2 regions of the Microbacterium sp. SLBN-154 genome follow, and region 2 is predicted to be linked to the other one. Evidence: predicted binding sites of a transcription regulator. Region 2 holds the regulator's gene; the other holds the start of a gene.
What was found. Region 2 encodes LexA, which represses DNA repair genes until DNA is damaged. Its sites were predicted from a motif close to TCGAACANNTGTTCGA; they were not measured.
Positions count from the first base shown of each region.

Region 1: FBY40_RS14095 (HNH endonuclease signature motif containing protein) is a predicted target of LexA. The motif match lies at 5,459-5,474, and genes of this name have one in related genera.

Region 1 covers NZ_VFNL01000001.1:2,907,369-2,914,906, reverse strand. The annotation lists gene FBY40_RS14120 (carbohydrate ABC transporter permease) at 1-410, opposite strand, end outside; gene FBY40_RS14115 (ABC transporter substrate-binding protein) at 413-1,777, opposite strand; gene FBY40_RS14110 (LacI family DNA-binding transcriptional regulator) at 2,006-3,145, shown strand; gene FBY40_RS14105 (DUF2834 domain-containing protein) at 3,063-3,428, opposite strand; gene FBY40_RS14100 (AAA family ATPase) at 3,460-4,032, shown strand; gene FBY40_RS14095 (HNH endonuclease signature motif containing protein) at 4,073-5,377, opposite strand; gene FBY40_RS14090 (GNAT family N-acetyltransferase) at 5,572-6,087, shown strand; gene FBY40_RS14085 (fatty acid desaturase family protein) at 6,172-7,278, opposite strand; gene FBY40_RS14080 (cold-shock protein) at 7,458-7,538, opposite strand, start outside.
Region 2 covers NZ_VFNL01000001.1:1,758,398-1,765,935, reverse strand. The annotation lists gene hisH (imidazole glycerol phosphate synthase subunit HisH) at 1-573, opposite strand, end outside; gene hisB (imidazoleglycerol-phosphate dehydratase HisB) at 570-1,178, opposite strand; gene FBY40_RS08560 (histidinol-phosphate transaminase) at 1,175-2,269, opposite strand; gene FBY40_RS08555 (LysM peptidoglycan-binding domain-containing protein) at 2,301-2,666, opposite strand; gene lexA (transcriptional repressor LexA) at 2,967-3,641, shown strand; gene FBY40_RS08545 (prolyl oligopeptidase family serine peptidase) at 3,732-5,711, shown strand; gene hflX (GTPase HflX) at 5,737-7,272, opposite strand; gene FBY40_RS08535 (class I SAM-dependent methyltransferase) at 7,395-7,538, shown strand, end outside.

The sequences.
Region 1 (7,538 bases), 1.1 Mb from region 2:
GTCGCGAGCCGGCTCGTTGCGATCCCTCGGATGATGTTCGCTGCGAAGAGTCCGAGGATCACCGGGATGATGCTGAAGTAGATGATCAGCTCGAAGGAGTTGAGGATGGCGCCCAGCAGCGTCGGGTTGCCGAAGACCTCGCCGTAGTTGGCAAGGCCCGCCCAGGACGCGGTGGTGAAGCCGTCCCAGTCGTACAGCGAGTACTGCGCGGTCAGGGCGATCGGACGCAGCACGAAGGCGATGTAGAACGCCGCTGCCGGCAGCACCAGCAGGTAGGTCCGGAGGTCTCGGACGACACGGCGCCGGCGCCGCCGGCGCGTCAGCGCACGGTCATCCGGGATTGATGGCGGTGGGGGAGGGGTCGCGGCGGCGGAGATGTCCGCCGCCGCGACCTGGGAGCGTGAGCTCATGCCTACTGACCGACCTCGGCTTCGTAATCGGTCTGGACCGAGCTCAGCAGGCCCGCTGCATCCTGCTCACCGGCGACCAGTCGCTGGACATTGGGCGTCCAGCTCTGGGCGTAGATCGCTCCGGTGGCGTTGGCGATGAAGTCCATCGCGCCGTCGGCGTCGTTGATCGTGGTGCCCGCGGCGAGGGTCTCGGCGGTGACCGAGCCCTCTGCGACCTCGGGCATGAAGGCATCGGCCGGCCCCATCGGGTGGGATCCGCCGACCTCGACCGTGATGGTGCGCGCCGTCTCATCCGTGGCGACCCAGTCCAGGAAGAATGCGGCGCAGTCGGGGTTCTCGGCGTTCGCGGAGATGCCGTAGGTGAGGGGCGCCGACATGGCGCCGAGGGTTCCGCCGTCTTCCAGCGGCGGCATCACGAAGAAGCCGGCGTTGTCGGGCATCTGGGTGTCGAGGTTGCCCGACTCCCAGTCGCCGCTGAAGATGAAGACGCTCTCGCCGCCGATGAAGCGGCTCATCATCTGCGAGTAGTCCATCGAATTCACGTCGTCGGCGAAGAAGCCCTCCTCGATCCATCCCTGCAGGTGCTCGGCGGCCTCGAGGTTGTCGGGGGTGTCGATCGTCGCGCCCTCCTTCTGGAAGATCCAGTCGTTGATCGGTGCGGTCTCGCCGTAGGAGGCCATCAGCAGCTGCAGCGGGAACAGCAGGCCTCCGGTCGCGCCACCGTTGAACTGGGCGATCGGGGTGAGCCCGGCGTCGCGAGCGGCGGCGAGGTAGCCGTCGAACTCCTCGAGGGTCGCGGGAGGCTCGGTCATCCCGATCTGCTCGGCGAGCTCCTTGTTGTAGAACACCCCGGTCATCGAGAAGTTCAGGCCCATCGCGTAGAGCGGGCCGTCGCCGCGACGGCCCTCCTCGTCGACGCGCAGCTGCTCGAGCTGCGAGGCGGGCCACTCAGTCCACCCGAACGCCTCGGCGTACGGGTCGAGGTTCAGAAGGAGTCCGCTGGAGGCCAGTTCCGACATCTGCGGAAGGCGCATGAGATCGGGCGGCGAGTCCTGCAGCACGCGGGGCGCGTTCTGCGTGATGACGGCGAACTGGTCCTCGCGGATGTCGAAGGTGACATTCGGGTACTGGTTGGTGAATTCGTCGGCCAGCTCCTTGGGGAGGGGGAAGCCGGTCTCGATGTACATGTCCAGGACGACGTCCTCCTCTCCGCAGGTGGGAGCGCCGTCCAGGGTCGGGGTGGCCGACCCGCCGGTGTCGGTCGTGCCGCCGCCGGGAGGGGCGCAGGCGACGAGGGCGAGAGCGGATGCTGCCAGCAGGCCGGTGGCGAGGTAGAGGCGTGACCGGTTGCCGTGTGATTGAGACACCAATGTCTCCCTTCCTTGGGATGGGGATTCCGAGGCTGCGATCGAATGGGCGAGGAGGAATGCAGGAGCTGCGGGTACTCTGAGCTAACTCGATTCAGCGGCTTGCTAAATCGTGTTAGCAAGGATCATCATGGCCAGCGACCGCGTGTCTGTCAACTCCGTTGATCGCGACCCGTGGGGTGTTGTTACCCACCCGTTAGGATCGGCCTGGAACGAAGGACGAGTGACGTGACCCGACGCCGTGTGACCCTCGCCGATGTGGCTCGCGCCGCCGGTGTCTCGCGGACGACGGCGTCGCTGGTGCTGTCGGATCGCGGAACAGAGCTTCGGATCTCGGAGGCGTCGCAGCAGCGGGTGCGCCAGGTCGCCTCGGAACTCGGCTACCGTCCCAACATCCTCTCCGCCGACCTTCGCCGCGGATCCAGCCGCACCATCGGCTTCATTTCCGACACCATCGCGACCTCGCAGCTCGCCGGTGACATGATCAAGGGCGCCCTCGACCATGCGCATCGCGAGGGGTATCTGCTCTTCATCGGTGAGACCGAGGGGGATCTCTCCGAAGAGGAGCGCCTGGTCCAGACGATGCTGGATCGACAGGTGGATGCGGTCGTCATCGCCTCGATGTTCACCAGGGAGCGGCCGATTCCCGAGGGGGTGCGTGGCCGATCAGTCGTGCTGTTGAACGCTCTGCCTGACGAAGCGGGTGCGGTCACCGCGATCATTCCCGACGAGTACGATGCCGGACGGCGTGCGGCGGAGCTTCTGCTGGCGGCCGGTCACACACGGATCCACCTTGTGGGCGCCGGACCGGATCGCGACCAGGTGGCACCGCAGACGGTGGCGGGTCGCGAGAGGCTTGCCGGCATCCTCGACGCGCTCGCCGATGCCGGCATCGAGCCGGTGAGCGGGCGGATGTGCAAGGTCTGGCTTCCCGAGGACGGATGGAGGGCGACCGCCGACCTCGTCGCGTCCGGCGCTCGAGGCGAGGCGATCATCACCTTCAACGACCGCCTGGCCTTCGGCGCCTATCAGGCGCTGCAGGAGGCGGGCATGCGGGTTCCCGACGATTTCTCCTTGGTGTCCTTCGACGACCATCAGCTGGCCGGGTGGTTGCACCCGGGCTTGACCACCTTCGCGATTCCGCACTACGAGCTCGGGCGTCGTGCCGTCCAGTACCTCCTCGACGGAGAGGATGACGCGGTGGCCGCCGTCGAACGCATCGAGATGCCGTTGCGCTCGCGCGGCTCCGTCGCGCCGGTCGGCGGCGTCGCACCCTCCGGTGCCGTCACGCCGTCGGAGCGGCCTCGTCCGGCGCGCGCCGCGCGGCCAGTCGCCGCTCGCGCATCGCGAGGAACAGCGGAAAAGTGAAGGCGATCGCCGTGATGCCCGACAGCACGATGTAAAGCCACCACCGCTTCATCCCGAGCCGTCGCCCCTCGACGACGATCACAACGCAGGCGGCGATCGCGACGACCAAGAGGTCGACGGTGATGGATGAGACCGCGGGGCCGCTGCTGACGAGGTCGCCGATGAAGTCGCGCATCTGCACGACAGCCCAGACGTTGAAGACGAAGGTGGCGACGAGTCCCGCGAGAGCCAGGACGAGGAAGGCGATGGCGAGTGGGGGCCAGGGGTCGCGGGCGCGGGTCATGGGTCGAAGGCTAGCGCCGTATCATCGTGCGGTGCTCGCCTTCGACGATCCCCTGCCCCGCCGCCCGCGCCGGTTCGCGGTGGCAGGGGTGTCGGGGGCGGGGAAGACGACGCTCGCGGCGAGGATCGCAGAGGTCACCGGTGCGCCGCACACCGAGATCGACGCCCTCTTCCACGGAGCCGGTTGGACCGAGCGGCCAGAGTTCCTCGACGATGTCGGGCGGCTGGTGGCGGGGGAGTCCTGGGTGACCGAATGGCAGTACGCGACCGCGCGTCCTCTCCTCACCGCGCGTGCCGACATCCTGGTCTGGCTCGACCTGCCCTACTGGAGCTGCGTGTTCCCCCGGGTCGTGCGGCGGACCCTTCGGCGGCGGCTCCGCCGCGAGGAACTGTGGAACGGCAACATCGAGCCTGCGCTCCACACCTTCTTCACAGACCCCGAGCACATCGTGCGCTGGTCGATCAGCACCAGGCGCAAGTACGACGAGCGGATTCCCCGACTGGCCCGCGATGACACGGCGCCGGCGGTGATTCGTCTGCGTTCGCAGAACGAGGTCGATCAGTGGGTCGATGGACCGCTGCGGGCCAGTGCGCGACTCTCTTGATCCCGCACCCTCGCCACCATGCTCACCCGCTCCAGCTCATTCAGAAGGGGGCGACGGTGAGTCCGTCGTCGTCGGTGGGGACGAACGCGACCCGTGAGGGTGGGTGGCTGTCGTAGTTCTTCCCTCCAGGGCTGGTGAATTTCAGCACCCCGCCGGGGAGTTGTTCGACGTGCCAGTTCGTCGCGTGTTTCAACGTGTGGTGCCTCACGCACTCGTTACAGAGGTTGTCGTTGGACGTTGGTCCGCCTAACGCGAAGTCTCTGGAGTGGTCTTTGTCGCAGAGTTTCGCGGGCCTTCGGCATCCCGGTGTTCGGCAGGTGACGTCGCGGGCGTTGAGGAACCGGGTTTGGGAGGGATGGAGCACGTACCTGTCCACGGCGGTGACGACCCCGGTGATGGGGTCGGTCAACACCCGGTCCCACACCCTCGCCGTCCCTGCCATCCGCCGGGCCGTTTCCGGATCAACCGGGGTGACTCCGTTCAACTCGGCTCCCGACCCGGTGACGCCGGTGAGGGTGGTGATCGGGATGGTGATCTGCACTTCGGCCCGGATGGCGCCGAGCCCGCCCGTGGTCTGGTCGGTGGGGTCGATCACCGGGGACGCGGCGAGGAGCATGTCCAGGGCGAGGTCGCAGCGTATCTCATCCAGTGAGCGGTCGTCGAACCACGGCTCTGCCGTTTCCTCCTCCGGCGCACCCGCTTCACCCTGCGTCGCGGCGTACTCGCGCCGCTTCGCGCGGTCGACGTCCTTGATCGTGGTGCCCTGCCCGGTGAGCCGGTTGAAGGCGCCGTGGATGTAGACGTTCCCGCCCAGGATCGTCAACGTCGACAGGGTGTCGTCCAGGTCGGTGACCCACACCCGTCTTTCCTTCATCGCCGTGTGGTGTCGTTCCTGCAACGGCCTCGGGTCCAACACCGCGGCACGTTGGATGGCGTACTTCTTCGTCCGCGGCACCGTCTGCCGCTCCGCTTCGACGAGCACGATGCGTTCGAACGCCGCCCGGTCGGCGGCATCCTCGATCACCCGGCCCGCATCCTGGATCACCTGCGCATGCGCCCGACTGACCCGCCCCTCGACCAGGGCATCCATCGTCTGCGGGAACAGCTCGATCAGTTCGTGCGCGTCATGCATCTGCGACTGCATCGACCGGTCATTCACCCGCACCGCCATCCCCAGCTCCAGCGCCATCGACCGCAACGGCATGTCCCGCTCCCTGGACGACACCGACCCCACCCGCGACCGCTGCTCGAGCGTCAACGCGTATGCGTCGGCGAGCAACCGGGTCTCCTTCGCCTCCAGCGCCGCCCGACGCCGCCGCAGCTTCGCCAGCTCATCCGCGAGCACCCCGGCGCGCCTATTCTCCGCCCGCCGTCGCTTCTCGTCCGCGTCCACTGGAAACCCCGTCTCGATGATCTACCAGAATCATCGCAGAGGTGTCCGACATCGCGCATGGAAAAGAGGCACGTAGTGTCGTATTTATCTTCGCAATCCGCATGCGCTACCGGCCGCCGCTCACTTCAAGACAGTACGCTCAACCGGTGACCTCGCACACACTTCCCGACGGTGCCATCCTGCGCCGCGCTCAGCCCGGAGATGAGCCGGGCATCCTCGACGCCATCACCGCCCTCGCGGCCTACGAGCGAGAGCCCGACGCGGTGGCGAACACGGTCGAAGCCCTGACCGACTCGCTGTTCGGAGCCGAGCCGCGCGTATTCGCCCACGTCGTCGAACGCGACGGGGCGATCTTCGGCATCGCAATCTGGTTCCTCACCTACTCCACCTGGACCGGAACGCACGGCATCTGGCTCGAGGATCTCTGGGTGCACGACGTCGCCCGGGGCCGCGGCTACGGTCGCGCGCTCATGCAGGCGCTCGCGGGCGAGTGCGTCGAACGCGGGTACGCGCGGTTCGAGTGGACGGTGCTCGACTGGAACGAACCCTCGATCGGGTTCTACCGGGCGATCGGCGCCCTGCCGATGGAGGAATGGACCACCCAGCGTCTCAGCGGTGACGCCCTGCGCGCCCTCGCGCACGTGCCTCCCGGGCGGGCGTAACCGCGGGGATCGTCGCCGACACCCCAGACGAAAGCGGCGGATGCGGCATGTCCTGCACCGCACCCGCCGCTTCGCGCGCCTGTGTCAGACGCGGCGGTATGTTCCCGTCATCGGGCAGTCGAAGGGGTCGCGAGCCGCGAGCCCCACGCGGTTCAGGTACGCGATCACGATGGCGTAGGAGCGCCACAGCGTGGTCTCGGTATACGGCACGTTCAGCGTCTCGCAGTGGTCGCGGACGATCTCGCGGGCCTTGGCCAGATGCGGGCGAGGCATGTTCGGGAAGAGGTGATGCTCCACCTGGTAGTTCAAGCCGCCCATGAGCACCGTCGCCCACCATCCGCCGCTGACGTTGCGCGAAGTGCGCACCTGCTTGGAGAAGAAGTCGAGCTTGGCGTCCTTCGCGATGACCGGCATGCCCTTGTGGTTGGGGGCGAAGGAGGCTCCCATGTACACGCCGAACACGGCCAGCTGCACGCCCAGGAAGGCGAAGGCCATACCCAGGGGAAGGACGAGGAAGACGGGGATGAGCACGACGCCGAAGCGGAGGAACAGCAGGGCGAGCTCGGTGAACCGACCCTTCACGGGCTGTCGGCTGAACAGGTGACGGAACGCGAGGGCGTGGAGATTGAGCCCCTCGAGGGTCAGAAGCGGGAAGAACAGGTATCCCTGTCGATGGGTGATCGCCCGGCGCAGGCCCCGGGCCGTCGCCGCATCCTCATCGATGAACGAGATCGTGTCGATCTCGATGTCGGGATCCTTGCCGACCCGGTTGGGGTTGGCGTGGTGTCGGGTGTGCTTGCTGGCCCACCACGAGACGCTCATGCCCACGACGCCGTTGCCGAGGATCAGCGCAAGGCGGTCGTTCGCGGGCCCCGAGCTGAGGATCTGACGGTGCGCCGCCTCGTGCGCCAGGAAGGCCACCTGGGTGAACAGGATGCCCAGAGCTGCGGCGATGAGGAGCTGGAACCAGCTGTCGCCGAGCAGGATGAAGCCGGCGATGCAGGCGCCGAAGCCGACGGCGATCGCTGCGCCGACGAGCGCGTAGAACCAGCGTGCTCGGGCAAGGAGACCGGTCTCACGGACGATCTGCGCCACATCGGTGTAAGCGCGGGCCATGGGCGGGAACTCCGCCGTGCCGGCATAGGTCTGACGAACAGGTCCGAGGCGGGGCTCGAGGACGGTTGAAGAGATGGGGTTACCTCGGTTTCGATCGCGACCACTTCGGCCTGAGGAGCCAAAGGCGGACGCCGATCGCTTCCTTCAGCGTACGTACCCTCGTATCCACGAAGCGGTATACGCCCGAGTTCCCAGAAAGCCGTCAGCCGGCGGGGAGACCTTTCGGTCACCCCCGCCGGCTGACGGGATGAAGATCAGAGTGCGCGGATGTTCGCAGCCTGCATGCCCTTGGGGCCACGCTCGGCGTCGAATTCGACTTTCTGCGCTTCGTGGAG
Region 2 (7,538 bases):
GAACTGCGTGGCCGACAGCGGCCCGTTCTCGACGGCGGCCAGGAAAGGCTCGCCGTAGGTCGTCCACGTCAGCGCCGGCTGGGGGAAGGGATCATGGACCTCGAGCTCCCAGGTTTTCGCGGCGAACGAGTGCACGAAGTAGAAGCGCTCGTCAGCGAGCCCGGCGAACAACCGGCTCTGCGGATCGGGAGTGACGGTGTTCCACCCGATGTGCGGAAGAACCGGCGCGTCGAGCTGCGTCACCTCGCCGGGCCACTCGCCGAGCCCCGCGGTGTCGACGCCGCGCTCACGCCCCCACTCGAAGAGGACCTGCATGCCCACGCAGATGCCGAGGACGGGAAGGCCCCCCGCGAGCCGACGTTCGATGAGCTCGTCTCCACGTCGGGCCCGAAGCGCCTCCATCACGGCCCGGTAGGCGCCGACACCCGGCACCACGAGTCCATCGGCATCGCGCACCAGTCCCGGGTCGGCGGTCAGGCGGGCATCGGCACCGGCTTCGACGAGGGCCTTGACGGCGCTGTGGACGTTGCCCGATCCGTAGTCGAGGACGGCGACGAGCGGACGGTCGCTCACAGAGCTCCCTTGGTGCTGGGAACGCCGTCGACCAGGGCGTCCCACGCCTTGGCCGCCCGGAACGCCCGGGCGAACGCCTTGTACTCCGCCTCGGCGATGTGGTGGGGGTCACGGCCGCTCAGCACCTCGACGTGGACGGTGAGTCCACCGTGGACGGCGAGCGCTTCGAAGGTGTGCCGGACCAGCGAACCGGTGAAGTGGCCGCCGATCAAGTGGAACTCGAACCCTGCCGGCTCGCCGCCGTGCACGAGGTAGGGTCGCCCGCTGATGTCGACGACCGCGCGGGCGAGCGCCTCATCCAGCGGCACCATGGCGTCGCCGTACCGGGAGATCCCGGCCTTGTCGCCGAGAGCCTGGCGGATCGCCTGGCCGAGGACGATCGCGGTGTCCTCCACCGTGTGGTGCGCGTCGATGTCGGTGTCGCCGTGGGCGCGGACGGTGAGGTCGGTCAGGGAGTGCTTCGCGAAGGCGGTGAGCATGTGGTCGAAGAACGGCACCGTGGTCTGAATGCTGCTCCGACCGGTCCCGTCCAGATCGAGCTCGAGCTCGACGGTGGACTCGCTTGTCGCACGGCGAAGCGATGCGGTACGCGCAGGACGGGTCATGCGCCCGAGTCTATCGACGCCAGCGCGTCCAAGAAGGCGGTGGTCTCCTTGTCGGTGCCGGCCGTCACACGCAGGTGGTGCGGGATGCCGACGTCACGGATCAGCACGCCCCGGTCGTAGAGCGCCTGCCATGTCGCCGCAGGGTCTGACACTCCCCCGAAGAGGACGAAATTGGTCCACGACTCGTACGGTTCGTACCCGAGGGCGGACACCGTGGCCGAGATCCTGTCGCGCTGCGCGACGATCTCATCCACCATCGAAAGCATCGTGGGGGCGTGCCGAAGGGCGGCGGTCGCGGCTGCCTGGGTCAGGGCGCTCAGGTGGTACGGCAGGCGCACCAGGCGAAGCGCGTCGATGACGGCCGGATCCGCGGCGAGGTAACCCACCCGCGCTCCGGCGAAGGCGAAGGCCTTGCTCATCGTGCGTGAGACCACCAGTCGCGGCCGATCGGGCAGGAGCGTCACCGCCGACGGGGCGTCGTGGGGCGCGAACTCCACGTAGGCCTCGTCGACGATGACGATGCCTCGCGTCGCACGGTAGACGGCGTCGACGACGTCGAGCGGCAGCGGTGTGCCCGTCGGGTTGTTCGGAGCGCACAGGAACACCACGTCGGGTTCGGCCGCGGCCACCTGGGCAGCGGCCGAGTCCGCGGACACGGTGAAGTCGTGCGCGCGGGTGCCCGCGTGCCATGTCGCTCCGGTTCCCCGCGTCAACAGGGGGTACATCGAATACGTCGGGGCGAACCCGAACGCGGTCCGTCCCGGGCCGGCGAACGCCTGCAGCAGATGCTGGAGGACTTCGTTCGATCCGTTGGCCGCCCAGATCTGCTCCCGGACGAGGCCGTGACCGAGGTAGTCCGCCAGGTGCTCGCGCAGCGCGGTGAACTCGCGGTCGGGGTAGCGATTCACCTCGCGCAGCGCGATGGCCACGGCGTCGAGGATGTCGTCGGCCACCTCCGCAGGGACGGGGTGGGTGTTCTCGTTGACGTTCAACGCCACCGGCAGTTGAGCCTGCGGCGCTCCGTACGGGATCTGGCCCCTCAGGTCGTCGCGGATGGGAAGGTCATCGAGCGTCGCACTCACCCTTCCCATCGTACGGCGCCATGCCCGCCGGGCCTGCGGATCAGTCGGCGTACTCCGCAGGGATCGCCAGTTCCTGCCCGGCCGACACGAGTCCCGCATCGAGGCCGTTGAGACGGCTGAACGCCGCCACCACATCGCGCGGGTCGGCCGCAGGGGCCACGCGCTCGGCGATCGCCCAGAGTGAGTCACCCGCCTGCACGGTGACGGTGTCGAACGCGCCCGAAGGGGCACCGTCGGCGCGGGTGGCGAGCGCCGATCCCCCGCTGATCATCGCCACACTCAGCGCGACGACGGCGGGCAGCGCGGCGAGCGTGGCGAGGACACGGCGTCCGCGTGCGGTCAGCCGCAGTCGGGTCGCGGCGGCGGCACCGGTCATGGTTCCCGTCGAAATCGTGATCGCGCTCATCGTGTGCTCCCGTTCCCGGCTCGGCCGGTGTCGTTTCGGGTCTGGGTTCGCATCCACCCGTCGGCCGGGACGGGCGGATGCGAACCTCTCTTCCGAATCTATCTTCGATGTGAAATGCTGTCAAGCGGGTCGGAATCCGTCGAACGATCGAACGCGACACGCGAGCGAGGTCCGGTGGACACCGATCGGAACCGGATACGGTTTCGACGAGGACACCTCACCACCGACCTCCGACATTCGAAGACGCGACGATCGCGCCACGGGGCCCGGGGCGGGGTTTCCGGGGAGACAGGAGCAGACATGAGCGAGCCGAACACCAAGCCGCAGACACGGCGGCGCAAGAGCCTGAGCGACAAGCAGATGGCCATCCTCGAGGTGATCCAGCGCTCGATCGCCCGCCACGGTTATCCCCCGAGCATGCGCGAGATCGGCGACGCCGTGGGCCTGAAGTCGCTGTCCAGCGTCACCCACCAGCTCAATCAGCTCGAGTTGAGCGGGTACCTGCGGCGCGACCCCGGCAAGACCCGGGCCATGGAGGTGCTCATCGACCTTCCCGGCAGCGCCGCGGAGAACCCCGCCGACCGCACCCCCGCGGTGGGCGACGCCGCCCTCGTGCCGCTGGTCGGACGGATCGCCGCAGGTGTCCCCATCACGGCGGATCAGCAGGTCGAGGAGGTCTTCCCCCTTCCCCGCCAGCTGGTCGGCAAGGGCGAGCTGTTCATGCTGAAGGTCGCCGGCGATTCGATGATCGACGCGGCCATCTGCGACGGCGACTGGGTCGTGGTGCGTGCGCAGGGCACGGCCGAGAACGGCGAGATCGTCGCTGCCATGCTCGACGGAGAGGCGACCGTCAAAACGTTCCGTCAGCGTGACGGCCACACGTGGCTGCTCCCCCGCAACACCGCTTTCGAGCCCATTCTGGGCGACGAGGCGATCATCCTGGGCAAGGTCGTCGCGATCCTTCGCGCGGTCTGACAGCGGTCGGCTCCCCCGACGCCGCGGGCCCCTCGACGTGGAGGCCCGTAACGTGGAGGCCCGTAACGTGGAGGCCCGTAACGTGGAGGTATGGTCGCGCCCCTTCCCCGGAACTCCGCATCCGCTCCCGCCCGCACGCTCCCGTTCGGCACCTGGCCGTCGCGCATCACGGCGGACGCGGTGGCTGCCGCTTCGCCGCGGCTGGACGGCGCCCGCTTCGTCGGGGATGAGATCTGGTGGGCCGAGACGGTCCCTGAAGAGCAGGGGCGAACGACCGTGCGACGTGCACCGCGAGCGTCGGTGCCGGGCTCACAGGTCGACACGCTGCTGCCTGCTCCGTGGAGCGTCCGCTCGCGTGTCCACGAGTACGGCGGTGGCGCGTGGGGCGCCACCCCAGACGGCGGGCTGGTCTTCGTGGAGAAGTCGGATCAGCGGGTGTGGCTGCTGTCTCCGGGGTCGACTCCGACCCCACTGACACCTGCCGTGTCGGGGCAGGCGCTCGGGGGTCTGTGTGTGACCCGGGGGCGGGTCCTCGCCGTCCGCGAGGTCCTCGGAGAGCCCGTCACCCATGACATCGTCGAGATACCCCTCGACGGGTCGGCCGCCGACGACATCGATCGCGTGACCTCGTTGACAGCGGGGAGCGATTTCGTCGCGCAGCCTGCGCTCTCCCCCGACGGATCCCTGCTCGCGTGGCTCGCGTGGGATCACCCCCACATGCCCTGGGACCGGGCTGAGGTGCGAGTGCGCCGACTCGACGACGGAGAACCCGCGGGCCGACGCGTGGCCGGAGGCGCCTCCGCCGCTCTCCAGCCCGAATGGACCGCCGACGGCGCCCTTCTGTACGCCGATGACGTGAGCGGGTTCTGGAACCTGCACCGCCTCGACCCCGCGGACGACCGGGCTGAGGTGATCGCCCCGGATGAACGCGACACCGGAGGTCCGCTGTGGGTGCTCGGATCACGGTGGTTCGCGCCGCTCACCGACGGTGTCGTCGCCGTGCGCACACGCGGTCGCGACGAACTCGTCCACCTCTCCTCGGGCGGCGTGGTGACCGTCATCCCTGTTCCCGCGGTCGGCAACCTCCTGGTGGAGGACGCAGCAGGCACCGACGTCCTCGTGTCGGGAAGCCCGGAAGACGCCCCCACGGGGCTGTGGCGCATCGATCTGCGCGAGCCGTCGCGGCCGAGCGTTCACCTTCTGACGGGCGGACGCTGGCACGACGAAGGAGTCTCCCCCTGGGTGCCGCTCCCCCGGCGATTCACCGTCGACGGACGCCACGGCGTCGTCCACGCGGTCGACTTCCCCCCGACCCACCCGGAGGTGCAGGGACCCGACGACGCCCTTCCGCCGTACGTCGTGCTCGTCCACGGCGGCCCGACCGCTCATGCGCCCGGCGTTGTCAGCCCGAAGACGCTCTTCCTGACCTCTCGGGGGATCGGCGTGGTCGAGGTCAACTACGGAGGCTCCAGCGGCTTCGGCCGCGAATACCGCGAACGTCTGCGGGGCCGGTGGGGCGTCGTCGATGTCGACGACGTCATCGACGTCGCACGTTCCCTCGCCGCGGACGGAACCGCCGACCCCGCCCGCATCGCGATCGCGGGCGGATCGGCAGGAGGCTGGACGGTGCTCGGAGCACTGGTCGCCTCCGACGCCTTCGGCGCCGGCATCTCGCGATACGGCGTGGCCGACGCCCGGCTCCTCGCGGCCGAGACGCACGACTTCGAAGCGCGCTACCTCGATGGCCTCATCGGGCCGCTTCCCGCCAGCGAGACGGTCTACCTCGAGCGGTCACCGCTGACCCACGCCCACCGCATCCAGGCTCCGGTGCTGCTTCTGCAGGGAGAGGAGGACGCCGTGGTTCCGCCCTCGCAGTCGGAGGCCATCCGCGACGCGCTGCGCGCCGGCGGTGTGCCCCACGCCTACGTTCTCTACCCGGGTGAAGGGCACGGATTCCGCCGGAGCGAGACCGTCGTCGACATGGTGCGCACAGAGCTCGCGTTCTTGGGAGCCGCCTTCGGGTTCACCCCGGCGGACGTCCCGCCGCTCGACCTCGACCCGACCGGCTGAGTGGTCGCAGCGGTTCGGCGAGACGTCAGATCCGGAACGGCGCGAGCTCGGCCGCGAGCCGCTCACCGACGTGAGCGTGGAGGTAGGTTCCCTCCGCCCGGTGCTCCTCGGTGAGGATGAGACCGGAGTCGTGCGCAGCCGACACCAGGTCGCCGCGGTCGTAGGGGACCACCGCCTGCACCTCCACCGCGGGCAGCGGCAGGGCGTCTTCGATGGCTGTGCGCAGCTCTTCGATTCCCTCGCCGGTGCGCGAGGACACGAAGTGCGCGTTCGGCACGAGTCCGCGCAACACCAGCCGGGTGTCGGCATCGACGAGGTCGGCCTTGTTGAACACCACGATCTCGCGGGTGTCGCGCGCACCGACATCACCGATCACATCCCGCACCGTCTGCAGCTGTGCGCCCGGATCGGGGTGGGCACCGTCGACGACGTGCACGATCACATCGGCGCCACCGACCTCCTCCAGGGTGGAGCGGAACGCCTCGACGAGCTGGTGCGGAAGGTTTCGGACGAATCCGACGGTGTCGGAGATCGTGTAGACCCGTCCGTCGGATGTCTCGGAGCGGCGCACCGTGGCATCCAGCGTCGCGAACAGCGCGTTCTCCACGAGGACGCCTGCGCGCGTCAGCCTGTTGAGCAGGCTGGACTTCCCGGCGTTGGTGTACCCCGCGATGGCCACCGACGGGATCGTGTTCCGCTTGCGCTCGGCTCGCTTGGCGTCGCGCGCCGGGGCGAACTGACGGATCTGCCGCCGGAGGTGCGCCATTCGCGTGCGGATGCGACGCCGGTCGAGTTCGATCTTGGTCTCACCCGGACCGCGTGACCCCATTCCTGCACCGGCGGCACCGACCTGGCCACCCGCCTGTCGGCTCATCGACTCACCCCACCCGCGCAGTCGCGGGAGCAGGTACTCGAGCTGGGCGAGCTCGACCTGGGCCTTGCCCTCGCGGCTCTTGGCGTGCTGGCTGAAGATGTCGAGGATGACGGCGGTGCGATCGATCACCTTCACCTTCACGACGTCCTCGAGCGCGCGCCGCTGGCTCGGGGCCAGCTCGGCGTCGGCCACGACGGTGTCGGCACCGGCGGCGGCGACGATGTCGCGCAGCTCTTCGGCCTTCCCGCGCCCGACGTAGGTCGCCGGGTCGGGATTCGGGCGACGCTGGAGCACGCCGTCGAGCACGACGGCACCGGCCGTCTCGGCGAGGGCGGCCAGTTCGCGCAGCGAGTTCTCCGCCTCCTCCTGTTCACCCTGGGGATGCACGCCCACCAGCACGACGTTCTCCAGTCGCAGCTGTCGGTACTCGACCTCGGTGACGTCCTCGAGCTCGGTCGAGAGCCCTGGTACGCGGCGCAGCGCGGCTCGCTCCTCGCGATCCCACTGGTCGCCGTCCGAATCGTCGGAGACGACCGTCGAGGCATCCTGGAGGGCCTGGGCGGGCGCGAGCGTGCGCGATCCGGCGTCGGGGAAGGTGGTGGCCCGCGCGCCGTTGCGGGTTTCCGCGCGAGCGAGCACACGGTCGACCGGGTCGACGGCGTCGTCGGTGTGGATCTGTTCTGTCATGGGGTCCTTCCGGATGATCCGCGTATATGGTGCAGGCGTCGGGCGGGACATCCGTCTGCGGAAAGGGATTCGTCGACTCTAGCCTCCCGCGCCGGAGACCACCTCCGCTACGCTCGACAGCCATGGGGAGCGACCACTATTTCAGCGCGTCGCCCGCCAGCCCCGAGAATCTGCGTCGGATACGCGTAGTGCTCGCCGGCCGGGAGGTGGAGGTCACCACCGCGGGCGGGGTGTTCAGCCCCGACCGGTTGGATGGTGGGACCGCG